DNA from 2 places in the Microbacterium sp. 22303 genome. Region 2 is predicted to be linked to the other one. Evidence: predicted binding sites of a transcription regulator. Region 2 holds the regulator's gene; the other holds the start of a gene.
What was found. The regulator HspR, encoded in region 2, represses chaperone genes until heat shock. The targets are predictions, from matches to a motif close to AAGTTGAGTCNNNNNGACTCAACTT.
Positions count from the first base shown of each region.

Region 1 (10,526 bases), on a different contig from region 2:
CCTCATGCGCGGCGAGCACTCCGGCGACGGCGGCGACGATTCCGGGCTGGTCGTCGCACGCGATGAGCAGTCGTGCGGTATCGGGCTGCGCCATGGCGTCGTCTCCTTGCAAGCGGGTGTGCGTCGATTCTGCCGCGCCCCGGGGCGCGAGGCGAATCGTGCCCGCCCTTCGCGTGCCGAGTGCCGGGGCGGATCCGCAGACGCAGAGGGGGCCCGAGCGCAAGGCCCGGGCCCCCTCCGTCGAGGATCCTTCGTCAGAGCACCTCGCTGATCAGTTCCCGCCGCCGAACTCGGCCAGGCTCAGCGTCTGGTCCCCGGGGCGGGTGAACAGGCCGGCCTGCCCGGCGCTCGAGGCTCCGTGCGACGCCGCCTTGTCCCAGGTGCGGCCCGGGGTCGTCGCCGCGGCGGAGGTGTCGATGCCCAGCACGAGCCCCGAGTAGCGGTTCACGAGCCGGACGGATCCGGTCGCCTCCCCGCTGGTCGGATCGGTGCTCGGCACGACGAACCACTGCTGCCCGACGCCGGCCGCCGCCTTGTCGGTGAGCGTCAGCCCGGCGCCCCATGCGCGACCGGCGGTCGAGGAGGCATCGACGCCCAGGAGCGATCCTGCCTGCGTCGCGATCGTGTATGCGCCGTCGCCGGTCGCCGTGAAGGTCCAGGCGCCGTTCTTGCGGTTCACGGATCCGGCCGTCGTCACCTTCTTTCCGTTGCCGGACGCGGAGAGCTTGCGCCCGTCCGCGTTGGCGATCGTGTACGCCTTCGTCGTGTCGACCGCGGACACGGGCGAGACGGAGGGGCCGGCGTCGATCGTGACGTTGGCGAGCTGCGCGTAGGCATCGCCCATGCACCCGAACGAGCAGTACGACCGGAAGGACTTGCCCACGATCGCCGAGCTCGTCTTGTTGGCAGGATCCACGAACCATCGGTACCAGGAGGCCGTGGTGTACGCGGATCCGGTGTCGCCGAGGCGGAACCACTTCTGCGTCGCGAGGTTCTTCGTGGCGTAGAACTCCTGCGGTGCGTTGCCCGACTGGTCGGGGTTCTGCGGCTGTCCGATGTACAGCCCGAGGTAGGCGTCGTAGGTGATGTCCATCACGAACAGCGGCGAGGTCGGGGGCATCTGCCCCTTCTTGATCTGCTGCTGCGCGGTGCCGGGCGTGTTCGGGTCGTACTCCTCGTCGACCGGGGTGTAGCCGGTCTCGCTGTCGTCGGCGACGGGGACCATGTTGCTCTCCTTGCCGGAGATGCCGGGCTCCGTCCAAGCGCCGTCGTACCACTTCTGCCAGGTGCCGGTGGCCATCTTCCCGGAGATCGGGGCGCGGGCGACGTGCTCGTAGAACGCCACCCAGCCGCCGGTCTTGTTCACGACGCGGGAACCGTAGAACGCGTAGAAGTATCCGGAGGCGTGGTCGACGTAGAGGCGGGGATCGCCGTCGCCGTAGTAGTAGGTCTGCTGCGGGAACGCGGCGGTGTCGCCACGGGTCGTGCTGTACGGCGAGGTGATCGCGTGACCGGGGATGGTCCAGGTCTTGCCCTGGTCGGTCGAGACGGCGTAGTCGATCGCGTCGTAGTGCAGTCCGTCGCCGAAGGGCTTGGGGGTGAACTCGTTGTGCACGAGGCCGTACCAGTCGCCCGAGTCGGGGTCGACCCACATCTGGGTGACGTCGCAGTAGTTCGGCTGCGTGTAGCTGGATCCGGCCGGCGCCTTGGTCGACTCCACGCCGGTCGGGCTGGCGTTGCAGAAGTCCGTGGTGTCCGGGTTGGTGCCCGCGGCGTTCAGCGCGTCGTCCGGCTTCGCCGTGTCGAAGTTCGTGCCGGTGTACCAGTTCCACTGGCGGATGTCGCCATTGCTGCCGTCGGGCTCGTTGTAGTAGTTCGCGTGCGACTCGCCGAAGTGGAACGTGCCGTCGGTATCGATGAACGGGCTGGCCGGGGTGTCGTCGGGGTACTGCCACGTGCTGTCGTCGACGGAGTCGGTGGTGACCGTGGCGGCAGCGGGCTTGGGGGTGGGAGTCGGCGTCGGGGTCGGGGTCGGCGTGACGATCGGGTCGGTCGTGTAGACGACGATCTCGGAGGCCGAGGCGTTGTTCGAGCCGTTCACGGCGTCGAGGATCCGGAACTCGACGTAGCGCGCGGAGACCGGCTGGGCGAACGTCACGTACTGGATCTGCGTATTGCTGGTCGGCTGCGAGAACGTCGCCGCGCCGGCGAGCGTCCATCCGCTGCTCTTCCCGTCCTTCGCGACCGCGGCGTCGTTCGTGGTGAGCACCTGCACGTTCTTCGCCGGGCCGTTGCCCTGCACCTTGACCGAGTACCCGAGGCCGGTGAGGGGGTGCTCCGCGCCGATGTCGAACGTGAGGTAGTGCGGCATCGGATCCGGTGTGCCGCCGTTGTAGTTCGACGCCCACTGGGTCGAGTAGTCGCCGTCGAACGCGCCCTTCGCAGTGCCGTCGAGAGAGGGCGGCGCGGGGTAGGGCGCGGATTCGGAATCGACGTCGAGCAGGGTGTAGCCCACATCGGGGATCGCGGCGCCGGCAGGAGGTGCGGTGTCGGCGTGCGCCGAGGAGACGGCGCCGAGGCTCAGCGTCGTCGCGGCGATCGCGAGCGCGGCCGCACCGGCGAGGAGGCCTCGCGAGGTTCGGGGGAGGGACAGGATCTGTGGGGGCATCGGTCTTCCTTGCTGCGTCGTCGAGGCGGGGAGAACATCGGCCACGGTACCTGCAAGTTATCGCTAACATCAAGGATATGCTGAGAATTGCGCCGTAGCTTGGTCGTAACGAGATAGCGCAAACATCACCGCGTGCGCCGTGTCGGCTGCGCGCAGGGTGCGGACGCGGCCGCGGTGCGCGGTCAGTGACGCGGAGCCTGGGTCGAGCTGCGCACGACGAGGCGAGGCGTGATCGACTCCACCGGCGGTACCGCGCCCGGGTGCGAGATCGCGTGCAGCAGGTGCTCCACGGCGATGCGGCCGACCTCGCCGAACGGCTGCGCGACCGTGGTGAGCGCGGGGGAGCAGAACTCGGCGAGCGGGATGTCGTCGACACCCACGATCGACACGTCGTCAGGGATCGACCGGCCCAGCTCGGCGAAGGCGCGGGCGAGGCCGAACGCCATTTCGTCGCTCGACACGAACACCGCGGTGGCCTCGGGGATGCGTGCGAGGATCCGGCCCGCGCGATGGCCCGACTCCGGGGACCAGTCCCCGTCGATCTCGGGCGGTGCCTCCCGGCCGGCATCGGCGAGCGCCTCACGCCAGCCCTGGGTGCGGCTCGAGGCATCCAGCCACTGCTGCGGACCCGCGACGTGCCAGACGGTCTCGTGGCCGAGATCCAGCAGGTGGCGGGTCGCGATCCGTCCCACCTCGCGCTGGTCGACGGCTACCACCTGGGTCGACGCCGTGCGCGAACCGTCGATCGTGATCGTCGGCAGCGTGCGCGTCAGCTCGTCGATCGCGCGCGTGGTCGAGATCAGCGGCACCGCGAGCACGATGCCCTCGACGCCCTGGTCGGCGAGACGCGACATGGCGCGCTCGATCTCGCCCGCATCGAGGGAGGGCGTCGTGACGGAGTTCACGATGTAGCCGGCCTCGGACGCGGTGGTCTCGATGCCGACCGCCACCGCTGTGCGCGAGTAGAAGCCCGTGCGCAGCGATACGACGCCGATCGCCCTGCTCCGCCCGGACGACAGTGCGCGGGCGGCGTTGTTGCGGCGGTAGCCGAGCTGCTCGACCGCCGCGAGCACCTTCGCCCTGGTCTCGGGCTGCACGCTCGGGTTGCCGCTCAGCGTGCGGGACACGGTCTGCGCCGAGACCCCGGCCAGGCGCGCGACGTCGGCCATTCCCGGGATGCGGCGGGGATCCGGCGTCGCTGCGGTCGTCATGGGGTCCGATCGTGGGTGGGCGCGGGCGGTCGTCCCGGCACACGTGCATGATATCGATCACATGCGCGGAGGTGTGCGACGCGGGACGGTGGTCACCGCGCGGGCATAGCCTTGAGCGTGTGATCTCCTCCGAACCGGACGCCCCGCTCGGCGCGCTCCTGGATGACGCGCGCACCGCTCTCTCCGGCGTGCCGCAGGAGGCGCTCGGGCGCGAGAAGACCGGGCGGTGGCGGGCACCGCGCATCGTGCGGGTCGGATCCGCCTGGCACGTCGGCGTGCTGCTCGTCGCCGGTGATGCCGTGTACGCCACGGCCGAGGTGCTGCGCGCCGCAGCCCCGGTGCGTCGGGGCTATGCGGCCGAGTCGGCACGAGCCAGGGCGGAGCGCCGGGCGGAGGCCTCCCGCGGTGGCTTCGACGACGGCGAGACCGTGCACGTGGGCTGGACGCCGATCGACCTGGACGCCGTGGCGGCCGGGGGATCCTCCGGCCCGCTCGCGCTGGTGGACGGCGTGCCGTCGGTGCGGTGGTCCGCGGCCGGTTCCCTCATGCCGCTCTCCGCCTACCTCGACGACCGCATCGCCCTCCTCCGTTCCGCCTCCCTTTAGACCGCGAGACTCCATCTCCGCGACGAGACTGCGCTGATTTGGTGCAGTCTCGTCGCCCAGTTGCAGTCTCGCGGTCAGAGGTCAGAAAGCGGCGGCGGGGTCAGCGGGCCAGTGCGCGCTCGCCGAAGCGGTGCAGGATCCGCGCCGGCTCGGTGACGACGGATTCGAGCACGGCCTCCTGCACGGTGTGGAAGGCGTCCGGATCGAAGTAGCCGGTGGTGCGGTAGAAGACCATCCGATCGGCGAAGTCGCGCGGCGACGGCTCGGGATGGAACTGCGTGGCGTACAGGTCGGCCCCCACGCGGTACGCCTGCACGGGGCAGGTGTCGTTGCCGGCGAGCAGCACCGCGCCCGACGGCACGGCGACCGCGCTCTCCTTGTGCGCGGTGAAGGCGTGGAACACGGGCCCTGCGGGGCCGAACAGCGGATCCGTGACCGCCGCGGCCGTGGTGCGGATCTCTGCCGCGGTGGCCTCCTCGGGGTTGTCCATGCCGACTTCTCCGCCGAGGAGGCGCGTGATCACGCCGATTCCGAAGCAGGTGAAGAACGCGGTGGTGGCGCCGTCGATCGCGCGCTCCGCGATGCGCTCCAGATCCGACTCGACCCGCCGCTGGGTCTCGGACTTGCGGACGTCGGTGACGTTGAACGGAGAGCCGCCGATCACGAAGCCGGCGTAGCGGTCGAAGACGTCGTCCGGCAGTGCGGAGGTCGTGAGGTCGATGCGGTCCAGTGCGTCAGCATCGACGCCGAGGGCGACACGGAACGACGCGCGCTCCGCCGTCGCCGCATCCAGCTCAGGGCGCACGCCGACATACAGGAGCGAGGCCATCCCTGGATTCTAGGCGAGCGGCGGAGGCCGTCGAAGTCCGGATGCAACGGACGGGAATATGAAGGAAGGAGTCGCGTTGAACTTGACAGCACAACGCTCAAGTTTGAGAGGAAGCGAAATGCCCAACGATTTCACCGACGCGGGTTCGGGCTCGTTCGACGAGTTCCTCGCCCGCTACCTGGCCGGTGAGCAGGCCCGGCAGACCCGGTCCATCGACCTCAGCCGGTTCCTGACCGTGCGCACCCAGCGCATCCTGCAGCGCGCCGGCCGCTTCGCGCTCGAGCGCGGCCAGACCGAGCTCGACGCCCTGCACGTCCTGCGCACCATCGTCGAGGACGACGCCGTCGACCAGGCGATCCGCAACATCGGGGTGACCCCGCAGGCCATCGTCGACGCCGTCGACACCCGCCTGCCCGCCCCTGGCGACGCCTCTGACATCGACGCCGCGACGATCACCCCGAGCGCCAGCCGCGCGCTGTTCCACGCCTACCAGGTGGCGCGCTCATCGGGTGCGACCTACATCGAGCCGGAGCACGTCTTCTTCGCGCTCGTGCTCGGACAGGACGCCCCCGCGGGCCAGATCCTCGCGCGTGCCGGCGTCACCGCCGAAGCGCTCACCCAGAGCCTGCGCGAGCCCGTGACCGCGGGTGCCGCGCCAGAGGCCGAGAACACCCAGTCGGCGTCCGAGACCCCGATGCTCGACCGGTTCGGTCTCGACCTCACCGCCCGTGCCCGCTCCGGCGAGCTCGATCCGGTGATCGGCCGGGCCTCGGAGATCGAGCAGACGATCGAGATCCTCAGCCGGCGCACCAAGAACAACCCGGTGCTGATCGGCGAGGCGGGCGTCGGCAAGACCGCGATCGTCGAGGGCCTTGCCCGCGCGATCGTCGACGGCGCCGTGCCCGCGCAGCTCAAGGACCGTCGCGTCGTGGCGCTCGACCTGCCCGCGATGCTCGCCGGCACCCGCTACCGCGGCGACTTCGAGGAGCGTCTCACCCAGACCATGGACGAGATCGCCGCGCACAAGGGCGAGATCATCGTCTTCATCGACGAGGTGCACACCGTCGTCGGTGCGGGCGGATCCGGAGAAGGCGGCGGCATGGACGCCGGCAACATCCTGAAGCCGCGCCTCGCGCGGGGCGACCTGCACCTGGTCGGCGCGACCACGCTCGCCGAGTACCGCCGGATCGAGAAGGATCCGGCCCTCGAACGCCGGTTCCAGCCGGTCAAGGTGGCCGAGCCCTCGATCGAGGACGCCGTGCGCATCCTCGAAGGGCTCAAGCCCGCGTACGAGCAGCACCACGCCGTCGCCTACACGGACGACGCGATCCGCGCCGCCGTCGAGCTGAGCGCGCGGTACCTGCCCGACCGGGTGCTGCCGGACAAGGCGATCGACCTCATCGACCAGGCCGGCGCCCGTTTGCGCCTCCGCCTGGGCGTCGCGACCGATGTGGCCGCGCTGTTCGCCGAGCTGGCCGACCTCGAAGCGCGCAAGAACGCCGCGGTCGGCGCCGAGCACTACGAGGAGGCCTCGCGGATCCGCGACGAGATCGCCGCGGTCCAGGCGCGGATCGACGCAGGCAGCACCGCGCGCCTTGTCGACACCGAGCCCGCTGTCGTCGGCGAGGCCGAGATCGCCGCGGTGATCGCGCGCGCCACCGGGATCCCGGTCAGCCGGGTCTCCGAGAGCGAGCGGGAGCGTCTGGCGGACCTCGAGTCCGACCTGCACGCCCGCGTGATCGGGCAGGACGACGCGGTCGCTGCCGTGGCACGGGCCGTGCGCCGCAGCCGTACCGGCATGGGCGACGCGCGTCGGCCGGTCGGATCCTTCCTGTTCCTCGGCCCCACCGGTGTCGGCAAGACCGAGCTGGCCAAGGCGCTCGCCGACCGTCTGTTCGACGATGAGACCGCCGTGATCCGCTTCGATATGAGCGAGTTCGGCGAGCGGCACACGGTGTCGCGGCTCGTCGGCGCCCCTCCGGGATACGTCGGCTACGACGAGGCGGGGCAGCTCACCGAGCGCGTGCGGCGCAACCCCTACGCGATCGTGCTGTTCGACGAGATCGAGAAGGCGCACCCCGACGTGTTCAACCTGCTGCTGCAGGTGCTCGACGACGGTCGCCTGACCGACGGCCAGGGGCGCACGGTCGACTTCCGCAACACGGTGATCGTGATGACGTCGAACATCGGATCCGAGTTCCTCGCGTCGCGCTCCGGCGCGCTCGGGTTCGTGGCCTCGCAGGACGGATCCGCGAACGGATTCGCCTCGCAGGAGGATCTGCGCGCCCGCGTGATGGGCAAGCTCCGCGAGGCCATGCGGCCGGAGTTCCTGAACCGCATCGACGAGATCGTGCTGTTCCAGAAGCTCAGCCGCGAGGAGCTGGGTCGCATCGTGCGCCTGCTGCTGCAGGCGACGTCTCGCCGCCTTGCCGGCCGCGACGTGACGCTGGACATCACCGACGCGGCCGTGGCCTGGCTCGGCGAGCACGGCTACGAGCCGGAATACGGTGCGCGGCCGCTGCGCCGCCTGATCCAGCGCGAGGTGGACGACCGCATCGCGGACCTGTTCGTCTCGGGCGAGCTGGGTGACGGCGGCCGTGTGGTCGTGGACGCGACGGGCGACGTGCTGCAGGTCACTGCGACCGCGGAACTGGCGCAGGCGGCCTGACCGCAACGGTCGTTGAGCGAGGACGGCGAAGCCGACCGAGACGAGACGCGGTGCTCTTTCGAGGGCGCCGCGTTTCGTCTCGCGGAGACCCGCACTGAGCGAGCGCAGCGAGTCGGAGTGTCGCTCGACGACCCTAGGACTGGCCGCCGAGTCCGCGGGACGAGTTGGCGCGGCGGCCGCGCACAACCCCCACGAACGCCTCGATGTCGGGCGTGGTGGCGTCGGCCGGCCAGGCCAGCAGCACCTGGGAGACGGGAGCGTCCCGCAGGATCCGGTATTCGACGTCCTTGCGGTGATGCAGGCGCGCGAGCGACATCGGCGCGACCAGGATCCCGACGCCCGAGGCGACGGTCTCGACGGCGTCCGCCACGGAGGCCAACGGGGGGATCCGCGACGGGACGGTCGGCAAGTCGAGGTCGCCCAGCACGTCTTCACGTGTGGCGAGCAGCGTCTCGCCCTCCAGGTCTGCGGGGGAGAGCTCCTCGGCGGCGAGGAGATGCGACTCGGCCGAGGCGATGACCACGGGGAGCTCCTCGTAGAGGGGGATCGCGTGCATGCCGTCCTTGTCGAACGGGGCGCGCACGAGCGCGAGGTCGACGACGCCGTCGGTCAGCGCTGAGCGCTGCGCGTCGAACGCGACCGGCACGAGCTCGAGGGTCACGAGCGGCATCCGCTCGTTCCACGTGTCGATCCAGCGTCCCGGGGTGGCACCGGCGACGGCGCCGAGGCGCAGCGTGCGTGGCTCCTCCGCGAGCGGGGCCGGAGCGTCGAAGACGACCTTCTCCGCCTTCTTGCCGCGAGGCGCGGACTTGCCGGATCCTTTGCCTGCGCTCTTGCCCTTGTTGGCCGGACCTGCGGCCGTACTGCGGGCGCCGCCCTTGGCGGAGCGCATCGCGGGCTTGCGTCCGCCGGATGCGCCTCGCTTGCTCATGCGTTCAGCGTACCGGCGGGTGCGCGACGATCTCGGCGGGATCGCGACCACAGCCCGCAGCGACACGCGCGAAGTGCGTGCGCGGGAATAGATCCGTCTCGTTCGCGGTTGCAGATGTATCCGGGGAAAGTCCCGGGCACGGGAGGTTTTCGTGGGTAAGAACTACGTCGACATCGAGGACGGCCGTGGCGGCACCTTGCGCTATCGCAAGCACGCCAACGGCCGTGGTCTGATCGCGCACGGTGCCAAGGTGCACCCGCAGGCGGTCGTGGAGGCCGGCGCCTATGTCGAACCGGGCGCGAAGGTCGGTGCCGGAGCGCATGTCGCGCGCGGCGCCTGGATCGAGCCCGAGGCGATCGTGGGCGTGAACGCCCGGATCGAGGCCCATGCCCACATCGGGCAGGGGTCGGTGATCGGCGACGGCGCCACCATCGGGGTGCGCACCGAGGTCGGGGCCGGCGCGCACATCGCGCGCGGCGCGAAGATCGGCGACGACGAGACCGTCGCCGCCGGCATGACGCTGGACACCGACCGCAAGGGCCTGTGGCTCGCGGCCTGAACACCCCGGCCAAGCCGTGGTGAGAACCGACGGCACCGTCGCAGGCACAAGACGCGCATCTCCCAGAGGGGTGCGCGTCTTCGCGTTCCGGTCGCCGCCGGCCTGCTCAGTGGTCGCAGATTGCGGTCCTGCCGCAGCGATGACGGCAATCTGCGACAGGTGAGCGGATGGGATCCGGCTGGCGCCGCCGGCGTCCTGCTCAGCGCTGGCAGCGGGGGCACCAGAAGGTGCGGCGCTCCTCGGTGGGATCCGCGCCGAGCTCGCCGCTCTCGATGAGCGCGCCGCAGCGCCGGCAGGTGCGATGCGCCCGCCCGTAGACCCAGGTCGTGCGCCCGCGCTGGGCGACGCCGGTGAAGGTGCGGTCGAGACGGTCCCTGTTGGCGCGGATCGTGCGCGCCCCCAGCTCCAGCAGCGGGGTGACGTCGACCTCGTTCGCGGGCGTCGTGGGACGCACCCCGCGCAGGAACAGCAGCTCGGCGGCGTACTCGTTGCCGAACCCGGCCACGTTGCGCTGGTCGAGGAGGGCGACGTGGATCGGCCGCCGGTCCGCGCCGAGGCGTCGTGCGGCCTCGTCCAGGTCCCAGTCGGCAGAGAGCGGATCCGGTCCGAGGTGCGCCACGAGCGTGTCCTCCTGCGCGGTGGGGACGAGCGCCAGCATCGAGACGTCGAAGCCGACCGCCTCCGCCTCCGCCGTGCTCACGATCGCGCGGGCGGTGTAGCCGGGCGCTCGCCAGCGCTCGCCGGGGCGGTACAGATGCCAAGCGCCATCCATGCGCAGGTGCGAACGGAGCGTGGAGTCGCCGATCCGCATGAGGATGTGCTTGCCGCGCGGCACCACGGCGTGCACGACGGATCCGGTGAGGTCGGCGGTCGCCAGCTCGGGCACGCGCAGGTCGAAGCGGGTGACGACGCCGCCCCGCAGCGCGGCGTCGAGGCGCTGCGCCACCCGGTAGACGGTGTCGCCCTCAGGCATGCGCGGATGTCCCTCCGCTGGCACCCGCGGGCCGGACCTCGTCGGCGGGCGCGGAGATCTCCGCACCGCTCGCGGTGCGGTC
Region 1 covers NZ_JBQEOQ010000007.1:184,596-195,121, forward strand. The annotation lists gene purU (formyltetrahydrofolate deformylase) at 1-94, opposite strand, end outside; gene ACTJI8_RS18560 (discoidin domain-containing protein) at 272-2,668, opposite strand; gene ACTJI8_RS18565 (LacI family DNA-binding transcriptional regulator) at 2,851-3,879, opposite strand; gene ACTJI8_RS18570 (glutaminase) at 3,999-4,484, shown strand; gene ACTJI8_RS18575 (glutamine amidotransferase-related protein) at 4,585-5,313, opposite strand; gene ACTJI8_RS18580 (ATP-dependent Clp protease ATP-binding subunit) at 5,432-7,981, shown strand; gene ACTJI8_RS18585 (LysR family substrate-binding domain-containing protein) at 8,115-8,912, opposite strand; gene ACTJI8_RS18590 (transferase) at 9,064-9,471, shown strand; gene ACTJI8_RS18595 (DNA-formamidopyrimidine glycosylase family protein) at 9,671-10,444, opposite strand; gene ACTJI8_RS18600 (EI24 domain-containing protein) at 10,437-10,526, opposite strand, start outside.
Region 1: ACTJI8_RS18580 (ATP-dependent Clp protease ATP-binding subunit) is a predicted target of HspR. The motif match lies at 5,393-5,417, and genes of this name have one in related genera.

Region 2 (10,526 bases):
GCGCTGGAACCGGAACTCGAGACGCGCGAACGCGTAAGCCGCGAACGAGTTCACCGTCAGGCTGAGCACGGTGAACAGGATCGCGCCGAGGAACGTCCAGCCGAGCGTGCGCAGGAATGTCTCGTCGCCGAGGATCTTGCCGTAGTTCTCCCAGTGCCACACTTCGGGGAAGAACTGGAACGGAGTGCTCAGCACTTCGGTCTTCGCCTTGAAGCCGGCGATCACCATCCAGGCGAGCGGGAACAGCGCGGCGAGCAGGAAGATCAGGCCGACCACGCCCTTGCCGACGAAGGCCGCCCAGCCACCGATGCCGTGCGGCACCTTGAGCCGGCGGTGATCCTTGCCGTCCAGGACGATGCGGGTGGTCTCGGGCACGGTCGCGGGGTACGTCGCGCTCATCAGTCGACCAGCCTTTCGGAGTTGATGAACTTGAACACGAGGGCCGACACGGATCCCAGCACCACGAACAGCAGCAGCGCCGCAGCGATCGAGTAGCCCACGTTCACGTCGTTGCGGAAGTGGTTGAAGATGAACAGGTTGGGCAGGGTGGTCGAGTCCAGCGGACCGCCCTGCGTCATCACGAGGGGCAGCTCGAACTGCTGAATCGCGGCGACGAAACCCGTGATCAGCAGGTACAGGAACACGTTCTTCATCTGCGGCATCGTGATGTAGAAGGTCTTCTGCCACCAGCCGGCGCCCTCCATCGCCGCTGCCTCGTAGTACTCCGTCGGGATGTCGACCATCGCGGCGACCATGATGAGCGAGGTCAGCCCCATGCCGAGCCACACAGCCGGCACGGCCACGGCGAGCAGCGCCCAGGCCGGATCCCCGATCCAGGAGACCGCGTCGATGCGGAGCGCGGCCAGCACCGCGTTCAGGATTCCGCCGTCATAGGCGTAGATCACCACGAAGATGATGGACGCGATGACTCCGGAGATGATCGTCGGGATGTAGATGCTGACCTTGAGGATGGTCGCGAGCCGACGCGACAGGCTCACCACGAGACTCGCGAACAGGAAGGCCAGCACGAGCATCACAGGCACCGTCATCAGCACGAACAGGAAGCCTCGGCCGATCGTGGCGACGAACAGCGGGTCCGTCAGCACGTCGGCATAGTTCTTCCACCCGACGAACTGCGGATCCTTGTAGAAGCTCCAGTCCTGGAAGGACAGGAAGCCGGCGTACACCGCCGGCCAGGCGACGAAGACGCCGAGCAGGATCACCACGGGGGCGAGCATCAGATAGGCGAGCTTGGTGTCTCGGTTCCGGTACCGCGCGTGCCGGCGCCTGACGGTGCGCCGGTCGTCGGTGACTTCGGCGGGCATCGTGCCTCCTCGTCGTTCTGAGGTGCGGGGCGTCGGCTGCGCGGTCGGGGACGGCCTCGCAGCGGTCCCCGACCGCGCCGCGCTCACTTCTTGGGAGCCTTGCTGGGCAGATCCTGCGACTGGATGACCTTCTGGATCGCGGCATCGGCCGTGTTGATCGCGTCATCCGGCGAGGCCGCGCCCTTCATCACCGACTCCATGGCAGTTCCGACGGCGAGCGAGACGTCCCAGGGGTAGGTCGGCTCGGGGATCGCGTCCGGCGCGATGTCCTTCGTGATCACCTTCGACCACGGGGCCTTGGCTGCGGCCTCATCCTTCGCGACGGCATCCTGCACGGAGGTGCGCACAGGGACCTTGGTGAACTGCGTGTTCACGAAGAACGGCACGAGGTTCTTCGGGTCGCCGGCGAGAGACCACTCGAGGAACTTCCCGGCGGCGTCGGCGTGCTTGCTCTTCGCGTCGATGACCCACTTGAAGTTGCCGAGGGTGGTCGCGGTGCGGCCGTCGGCGCCCGCGGCGTTCGGGAAGGCGCCGATGCCGGTCTTGGTCAGCAGGTCGGGATAGTCGGATCCGATCTCGGACATCATCCACGAGCCGGAAACCTTGAAGGCGACCTTCTTCTGGCCGAAATCCTTGCCCTCGACATAGGCGGCGAGCGCCTGCTTGGGCATGTATCCCTTGTCCCAGAGCTCCTTGTACTTGGACATCAGGTCACGGTACGCCGCGTTGTCGATGTCCGGCTTGGCCCAGTCGTCCGTGAGCGCCGTGTGCCCGGCGAAGTTGTACTGCTGACCGACCGTCGACCAGGCGAAGGTGATGGCGTCGGACGCCGGCGAGATGCAGTACTGACCCTGCGCGAGCGTCGGCTGGATCTTGGCGCAGTCGGCGAGCAGGTCGTCCCAGGTCGCCGGGGCCTTGTCGGTGTCGACGCCGGCCTTGTCGAGCATGTCCTTGTTCCAGAACAGCACCGTCTGCGCTTCCTGCAGCAGCGGGTAGGCGTAATAGGTGCCGCCGATCTCGGACACGGACTTGGCGGAGTCGATGATCTCGTCGAGCTTCGACTTGTCCACGACCTTGCCGAGGTCGTAGAGCTGCCCGGCGTTGACCGCGTCCTGGATGCTGCCGGAGTGCGTGTAGATGTCAGGGGCCTTGCCCGCCGCCTGGGCAGCCTTCATCTTCTGATCCCAGGCATCCGCCGGGATCTCCGTGTCCTTGACGACGATCTTGTCCTGGGAGGCGTTGAACTTCTTGACGATGTCCTTGTACCAGGCGTTCTCGGGCGGAGTGAACGTGCGGTGCCAGAACTCGATCGTGGTCTTGCCGGAGGAGTCGCCTCCGTCGCCCGCGGCCTGCCCCGGCGTGCTCGAGCCGCAGCCCGCGAGCAGTCCTACCGCCGTGATGCCGCCGAGAGCGGCCATCACCACCCGGCGCGTGCGCTGTGTGTCCGTCTTCATGGGTTCCTCCTCGGGAACACGACTTCCTCGTCGAATCGGTGCTGGGTCCGGCACAGGGGGCCGGGTCCGCGGTCGCGCTGAGTCGGCATCGACCGGGCTGCATTCAGAGTAGGCGAAATCGATTTCAGGCACAAGACGCTCTTGAGCGATCTGCGCAACTCCGTGCGAGTGAAAGCCGATTCCTCTTCTCTCCGCACCGCGCCCGCCCTTTCGGCCGCGACCAGAACGCCTCTAGAGTCGTTCGACAGGAAATCGATTTCAGATGAGGTTTGCTCGTCCAGTCGTGAGGACACTCGCGAAAACCACGAAGGAGCTCCCATGATGACGTCCGCCGTCGGATCCCCCTCACCGGCCGATCTCTCCGGGCGATGGATCCGTCCTGCCGGTCCTGTCCCGCGCGAACCCCGCTGGGGCCATCCCGCGGGGATGCAGCTGGGCATCAGTTCCGCACCGCGCGGGCTGCTGCAGATCTTCACCCCCTATCTGGAGCATCCGCCGTCCGCACGAGGTGGAACTGGCGGGGTACAGCGACTCCGGCTCCGTGCCTCTGGACCGGCTCGTACTCAGCGCGACCATGGGCAACTGGGCGCGGCTGCGCCGGCTCGAGCTCGCGGACCGCGTGGTCACGCCTGCAGAGCTCTGGCCCGGGTTCACCGGCACCGGGTTCACCGCGCACGCCTCCTTCGGACTCGACGAGCTCGCCCGCGAGGGCGGGGCTGCGCTCGTCTCCGCGACGGGCGACGAGGACGACCCGTGGTCCGTCGGCTACAGCGCGCACACCGCGGATCACGGGCGTTTCCTCGGACGGAGGATGCGGCAGACCTGGCGGGTGGACCACCCGCATCCCGCCCTCCGTGCACAGGTCAATGCGCGGTGGTCGTACTGGGCGAGCACCTCGGAGATCCCCGGCGGTCCCGCCTACGAGAACCTCGAAGTCGTGCAGCCGTTTCGACAGGGCGCCGCACTGCGCTTCATCGTCGAGCCGCTGGACTGATCGCCAGCGCGCACGGCGGAGGCCTGCATCGCCGTCTCGGCTGTGCCGGCGCGCACGACAAGCGCCGGCGCGGTCTCTGCACCGCTGCGCTGCCTCAGCGCTGGCTGTCGTCCGGATCGTCCGCGGTGTCGTCGGCGCGCTCAGGGCCGCTCAGCCACGGACGCCACAGCACCACTTCGGTGGAGCGGCGGATCCGGCGCCCGGACGGGACGGCCATGACGGATCCGGTCGTTCCGGCGGCGAAGACGCGCACGCCGGGGCGGTTCGCGCGCTCCTCGCGCAGGTCGTGCTCGAGCTCGCCCACGCGGCGGCGCAGCGTGCGCACCTCGTCCTCGAGGTCGAGCAGGCGCGCGATCGCAGGCAGGCTCATCCCCTCGCCGGACAACTGGGCGACCTCGCGCAGCTGCTCGATGTTGCGCATCGAGTAGCGGCGGGATCCGCCCCTGGTGCGGCCGGGCACGACCAGTCCGATCCGGTCGTACTGCCGCAGGGTCTGCGGGTGCATGCCGGCGAGCTCGGCGGCGACCGCGATGGCGAAGATCGGGGTCTCGGCGTTCATGCGCTCATCGGCCATGACGCACCCTCGTCCTTCGCGCACGGCGCATCCCGAGAACACCGGTCGCGCTCCGCAAGCGGGCGCGCGTACCGGAAACAGGAGAATGCACCGAGATCAGGAGGATCCGCGAGGAATCGTCCTGATCTCGGTCACTGTTCCTGATTCCGGGACGACGCGGCGAGCGGCGCCCGGTGTCCGCGTCGCGCGCGGACCCGATCGACGGCGCAGGTGAACTCATCCCCGGGCCTTCGCCAGCAGCTCGGTGCGCGGGTTCTCGGCGGGCTCCGCCTCACGGAAGCGCTCCAGCGCCTCGCGCGCGGCGTCGTCGAGGTGCGACGGCACGGCCACCTGGACCTCGGCGAGCAGGTCGCCGACGCCCTTCGACGTCGTGACGCCGCGGCCCTTGACCCGCAGCACCCGGCCCGACGGAGTGCCCGGCGCGACCTTGAGCTTGACCGGATCTCCACCGAGGGTCGGCACCTCGATGGTGGCGCCGAGCGCGGCCTCGGTGAACGTGACCGGGACGGTCACCCGCAGGTTCAGCCCATCGCGGGTGAACACGGGGTGCGGCTTCACGGCCACCTGGACCACGATGTCGCCGTTCTCGCCGCCGTCGGGCGAAGGCCGTCCACGGCCGCGCAGACGGATCTTCTGCCCGTCCTTCACGCCCGCGGGGATCTTCACCTTGAGCGGGCGGCCGTCCTCACCCTGCAGCGTGACGGTCTCGCCCTGCACAGCGGTCGCGAACGACAGCGTCGTGCGGGCCGTGACGTCGGCGCCCTTCTGCGGGCCGCCGTATCCGCGGAACCCGCCGGAGGGCTGGCCGAACCGACCGGAACCGAAGGATCCGCCGCCCTGGTTGAACATCGCGAAGATGTCGTCGAAATCGGCGGACTGCCCGCCACGGCCCCGGTTGAACGCGCTGAACACGTCATCGAAGCCTCCGTTGCCGGCACTGCCGGGCGCAGTGAACCGCGCCCCACCGGCGCCCATCGCGCGGATCTGGTCGTACTCGGCGCGCTGCTCGGTGTCGGAGAGCACCGAGTACGCCTCGCTGATCTCCTTGAACTTCGCCTCCGCCGCGGCATCGCCGGGGTTGGAGTCGGGGTGGTACTTGCGCGCGAGCTTGCGGTAGGTCTTCTTCAGATCCGCCTCGGACACGTCCTTCGAGACGCCGAGGGTCTTGTAGAAGTCCTTGTCGAACCAGTCCTGGCTAGCCATCGATCACCCCCTACTCAGCAGGAACGGCGACGACGACCTTGGCAGGACGCAGCTCCACATCGCCCAGGCGGTAGCCCACCTCGACGACCTCGAGCACGACGGCCTTCTGCACACCCGGCGTGGGCTGCTGGAAGATCGCCTCGTGCTGCTGCGGGTCGAACTCGTCGCCCTTCTCGCCATACGAGACCACGCCGAGGCGCTCCACCACCGAGCGCACCTTGTCGGCGATCGCGGCGAAGGGAGTCCCCTCCTGCAGATCGCCGTGCTGGGCGGCGCGGTCGAGATCGTCGAGCACCGGGATCAGGCCCTTGGCGGCCTCGCCCTTCGCGCGCTGGATCTCGACGCCGCGCTGCTCCTCGGTGCGGCGGCGGTAGTTCGCGTACTCGGCCTGAAGACGCTTGAGGTCGACGAGCAGCGTGTGCTCGGCGTCGGCGAGGGCCGCGTCCTCCGCGGCGTCCTCGGCGAGCGCGTCGTCGCTCTGCGCGATGTTCAGGATGTCGTCGACCGTGAGTTCGTCATCGGCGCCGGCGTCCACTCCGGAGTCCTGCCCTTCCGGCTGGGGGCCGGACGCGTTCGCGTCCGACCCCTCGCTCGGTCCTTCGACAGGCTCAGGAACCGCGGCGTTCTCGTCGAAGTCCTTGGGATCCGTCATTACTTCTTCTCGTCCTCGTCGTCCACGACCTCGGCGTCCACGACGTCCTCATCGGACGCCGCGCCCTCGGCCGCCGGCTCGCCCTGCGGGGCGGCCGCGTCAGCCTGGGACTGCGCGTAGATGGCTTCGCCGAGCTTGCCCTGCGACTGGTTCAGCTTGTCGAACGCGGTCTTCACGGCCTCGTCGTCATCACCGGCCAGCGCGGTCTTCAGCGCGTCGACGTCGGCCTTGACCTCGGTCTTCACGTCCTCGGGGAGCTTGTCCTCGTTCTCCGAGATGAGCTTCTCGATCGAGTAGGCGAGAGTCTCGGCCTGGTTGCGGACCTCGGCCGACTCGCGGCGCTTCTTGTCCTCGGCGGCGTGCTCCTCGGCCTCGCGCACCATGCGGTCGATGTCGTCCTTGGACAGCGAGGAGCCGCCCGTGATCGTCATCGACTGCTCCTTGCCGGTGCCCTTGTCCTTGGCGGACACGTGCACGATGCCGTTCGCGTCGATGTCGAAGGTGACCTCGACCTGCGGGATGCCGCGCGGAGCCGGCGCGATGCCGGTCAGCTCGAAGGTGCCCAGCGGCTTGTTGTCGCGGGTGAACTCGCGCTCGCCCTGGAAGACCTGGATCGCGACCGACGGCTGGTTGTCGTCGGCGGTGGTGAAGGTCTCGCTGCGCTTGGTCGGGATGGCCGTGTTGCGCTCGATGAGCTTGGTCATCATGCCGCCCTTGGTCTCGATACCGAGGCTCAGCGGGGTGACGTCGATCAGCAGGACGTCCTTGCGCTCACCCTTCAGCACACCGGCCTGCAGGGCGGCGCCGACGGCGACGACCTCGTCCGGGTTGACACCCTTGTTGGCCTCCTTGCCGGTCTCGCGCTTGACGAGCTCGGCCACAGCGGGCATGCGGGTGGATCCACCGACGAGCACGACGTGAGCGATGTCGCCGACCTTGATGCCGGCCTCGCGGATCACGTCCTCGAAGGGCTTCTTGGTGCGGTCCAGGAGGTCCTTGGTGAGGTCCTCGAACTTCGCGCGGGTGATCGTCTCGGAAAGCGACACGGGGCCGTTCTCGGTGAGCGACAGGTACGGCAGGTTGACGCTGGTCGACGTCGAGGAGCTGAGCTCCTTCTTCGCCTGCTCCGCGGCCTCCTTGAGGCGCTGCAGCGCGATCTTGTCGCCCGAGACGTCGACGCCGGTCGAGTCCTTGAACTGCTTGATCAGGTAGTCGACGAGACGCTGGTCCCAGTCGTCGCCGCCGAGGCGGTTGTCACCGGCGGTGGCGCGCACCTGGATCGTGGAGAAGTCGTCGTCCTTGCCCACCTCGAGCAGCGAGACGTCGAAGGTTCCGCCACCGAGGTCGAAGACGAGGATGAGCTCGTCCTCCTTGCCCTTGTCGAGGCCGTAGGCCAGGGCCGCCGCGGTGGGCTCGTTGATGATGCGCAGGACGTTCAGGCCCGAGATCTCGCCGGCCTCCTTGGTGGCCTGGCGCTCGGCGTCGTTGAAGTACGCGGGGACGGTGATGACCGCGTCGGTCACGGTGTCGCCCAGGTAGGCCTCGGCGTCGCGCTTCAGCTTCATCAGGATGCGCGCGGAGATCTCCTGCGGCGTCCACTTCTTGCCGTCCACGTCGAACGACCAGTCGGTGCCCATGTGGCGCTTGACCGAGGCGATCGTGCGGTCGACGTTGGTGACGGCCTGGCGCTTCGCGGTCTCGCCGACGAGCACCTCCCCGTCCTTGGTGAAGGCGACCACCGAGGGGGTGGTGCGGAATCCTTCTGCGTTGGCGATGACCTTGGGCTCGCCGCCCTCGAGGACGCTGACGACGGAGTTCGTCGTACCGAGGTCGATACCGACAGCACGTGCCATTTGTTTTCTCCTTCAGTCGGAAATTTGGTGGAAGTCTGCGCGAGCTCCGGATCCCGGGGATGACCCTGCGAAACCTGAGTCGCGATGACTCAACGATACGCCCACTGTCAAGGGATGTCAAACAAACTTGATACGAGTGCGCTCAACTTTCACGAGTGGCGTCGCATGGATAGTTCACCCCATCGTGCGGACGCACAGCAGATCCCTAGGCTCGGGGCATGACCTCACGCACCCGCACCGCATCTGCCGCGATCCGCCTCGGCGCCGCCGCGCTCCTCCTGGCCACCGCGCTGCCGCTGAGCGCCTGCCTGAACCCGTTCGACCTCATCCCCAAGGGGCCGGCCAAGACGCCCACGTCCGAGCCGACCGCCGAGGCCGGCACCGTGACGGACGCACCGGCCGACTCGTCCTCCTCCGGATCGCTGTACTTCGAAGACCCGTCTCTGCCCGCGGGCACGGCCGCGGAGTGGTCGGACGGCCTGATCAGCGACAGCGAGTGGGACTACACGACTCCCGACGACGGCAAGGGCAACTGGGGCTTCACCCGCAAGGACGGCGTCTGCCAGGCGAAGTTCTGGCAGGGCACCATGACGTGGAACGGTCAGACCGACGACCGATCCGCGTCGGATGCGGTGCTCGCGGCCGTCCTCGGCACGACGCCCGACAAGGCCACCGAGCGCGCGACGGATGACACGCTGATGAACGCGACCAGCCAGACGAAGGACATCGCGAGTCGCACGCTGTCCTACTCCGACGACACGGGCAGCGGATACGCCGCCGCCCGCGGATTCCTCGATGCCCGCCTCGGGTTCTACGTCTCCGTCACCTGCACGGACGACTCCGCGGGCACCGTCGGGTACGACGTGATCACCGCGGACGCCATTCTCATCCACTGACCTCGCGCCGCCACGGAAATCGCACAGCACGCCTGACGGGCGGGCGAACCGCCGCGTCAGGCGAGCAGCCGTCCCCAGCGCGCGTCGAGCAGAGGGGATCCGGCCAGCTCCAAGGAGTGCCAGAGCGTCACCGCCACGGAATCGAGCACGGGCACCCCGGTGCGGTCCTCGACCTCCGCCACGATCGGCGCGCCGTACAGGTTGGTGCACAGGTAGACGAGCGCGTCGGGGCCCGCCTCGGCGAGCGCGATCGACGGATCCACCAGCGCCTCGGGCCGCACCCGGCCGAACGACTCGTTGTCGCTCAGTCCGAGCGCGGTGTGCCCGGTGACGGTGACGCCGTTCTCGCTGTAACGGGCGGCGACCTGCTCGTTCACGTCGGCGGTGTACGGCGTGAGCAGGCCGATACCGGAGATCCCGAACCGCCGGAACGCCGCGAAGTAGGCGAGCGTCGAGGTCGTGGCGGGCACGCCCGTGGCCCGGGTGATCTCGGCGGCAATCGCCTCATCATGCCCGACGCCGAGCCACGATCCCGAGGTCCCGTTCCAGGCGATCACGTCGACGTCGGCGGTGGCGAGCAGCTCGGCGGCCGCGCGCATCCCGGCGGCGTCGAACTGCTGGTCGGATCCGGCGTCGAGGGCGATGCGGGTCACCGGGATACGCGCGGAGTGCACGGTCACGTCATCCCGCTCGCCCAGGATCCGGTACGTCATCGGCTCCAGGCAGGTGTTCGAGGACGGGACGATCATCCCGATCCGGGTGGGCCGCGAGGCGGTCAGGACGTCCGGCACGGCGCTCATGCGCTCCTCCCTGCCAGCACGCGCTCGGCGCGCGTGCGCGATGGCACCGCCGGCTCCCGCTCGATGAAGCGTCCGATCGCGCCGGGATCGTGGAAGCCCTCCTCGTCCAGGACGGCCCGGCCGCCCGCGACGACGACCTGCGGCCAGCCGCGCAGCGTCCTGCCGTCGAACGGCGAGAAGTCGGTGCCCATGTGCAGCGCCGTTCCGTCGACGCGCCGCTCCTCGTCCGGATCGAAGACCACCAGGTCGGCGTCCTGACCGACCGCGATGCGACCCTTGCCGAGCAGCGCGTTGATGCGGGCGGGCGCCGCGGAGAACAGATCCGCGAAACGCTGCAGCACGGCGTCGGTGATCGGCGCCCCGTCGGTAAGGGCGGTGAACGCGGCGGGCATGCGCGTCTCCACCCCTGGCAGACCGTGCGGCATCTGCCGGATGTCGTCACTGTGCTCGCGCTTCTGACTGAGGTCGTAGCAGGAGTGGTCGCTGGCGACCGTGTCGACGGATCCGTCCGCGAACCGCTCCCGCAGTGCCGCGGCCGTCGCCGCGTCCCGCATCGGCGGGCAGCAGGCATACCACTCCGGGAAGCGCGACGCGTAGACACCGTCGTCCAACAGGAGGTAGTGCGGGCAGGTCTCGGAGTACACCTCGAGGCCGCGCAGGCGGGCGTCCGAGACGAGGTCGACCGCGCCGGGTGTGGACTGGTGCACGAAGTAGACCGGGGTGTCGATGTACTCCGCCATCGCGAGCACCTCGCGCACCGAGGCCTCCTCGGCGA
Region 2 covers NZ_JBQEOQ010000002.1:27,447-37,972, forward strand. The annotation lists gene ACTJI8_RS05850 (carbohydrate ABC transporter permease) at 1-399, opposite strand, end outside; gene ACTJI8_RS05855 (carbohydrate ABC transporter permease) at 399-1,325, opposite strand; gene ACTJI8_RS05860 (ABC transporter substrate-binding protein) at 1,409-2,779, opposite strand; gene ACTJI8_RS05865 (hypothetical protein) at 3,321-3,773, shown strand; gene ACTJI8_RS05870 (heat shock protein transcriptional repressor HspR) at 3,868-4,347, opposite strand; gene ACTJI8_RS05875 (DnaJ C-terminal domain-containing protein) at 4,564-5,550, opposite strand; gene ACTJI8_RS05880 (nucleotide exchange factor GrpE) at 5,561-6,202, opposite strand; gene dnaK (molecular chaperone DnaK) at 6,202-8,055, opposite strand; gene ACTJI8_RS05890 (hypothetical protein) at 8,274-8,951, shown strand; gene ACTJI8_RS05895 (maleate cis-trans isomerase family protein) at 9,008-9,751, opposite strand; gene ACTJI8_RS05900 (amidohydrolase family protein) at 9,748-10,526, opposite strand, start outside.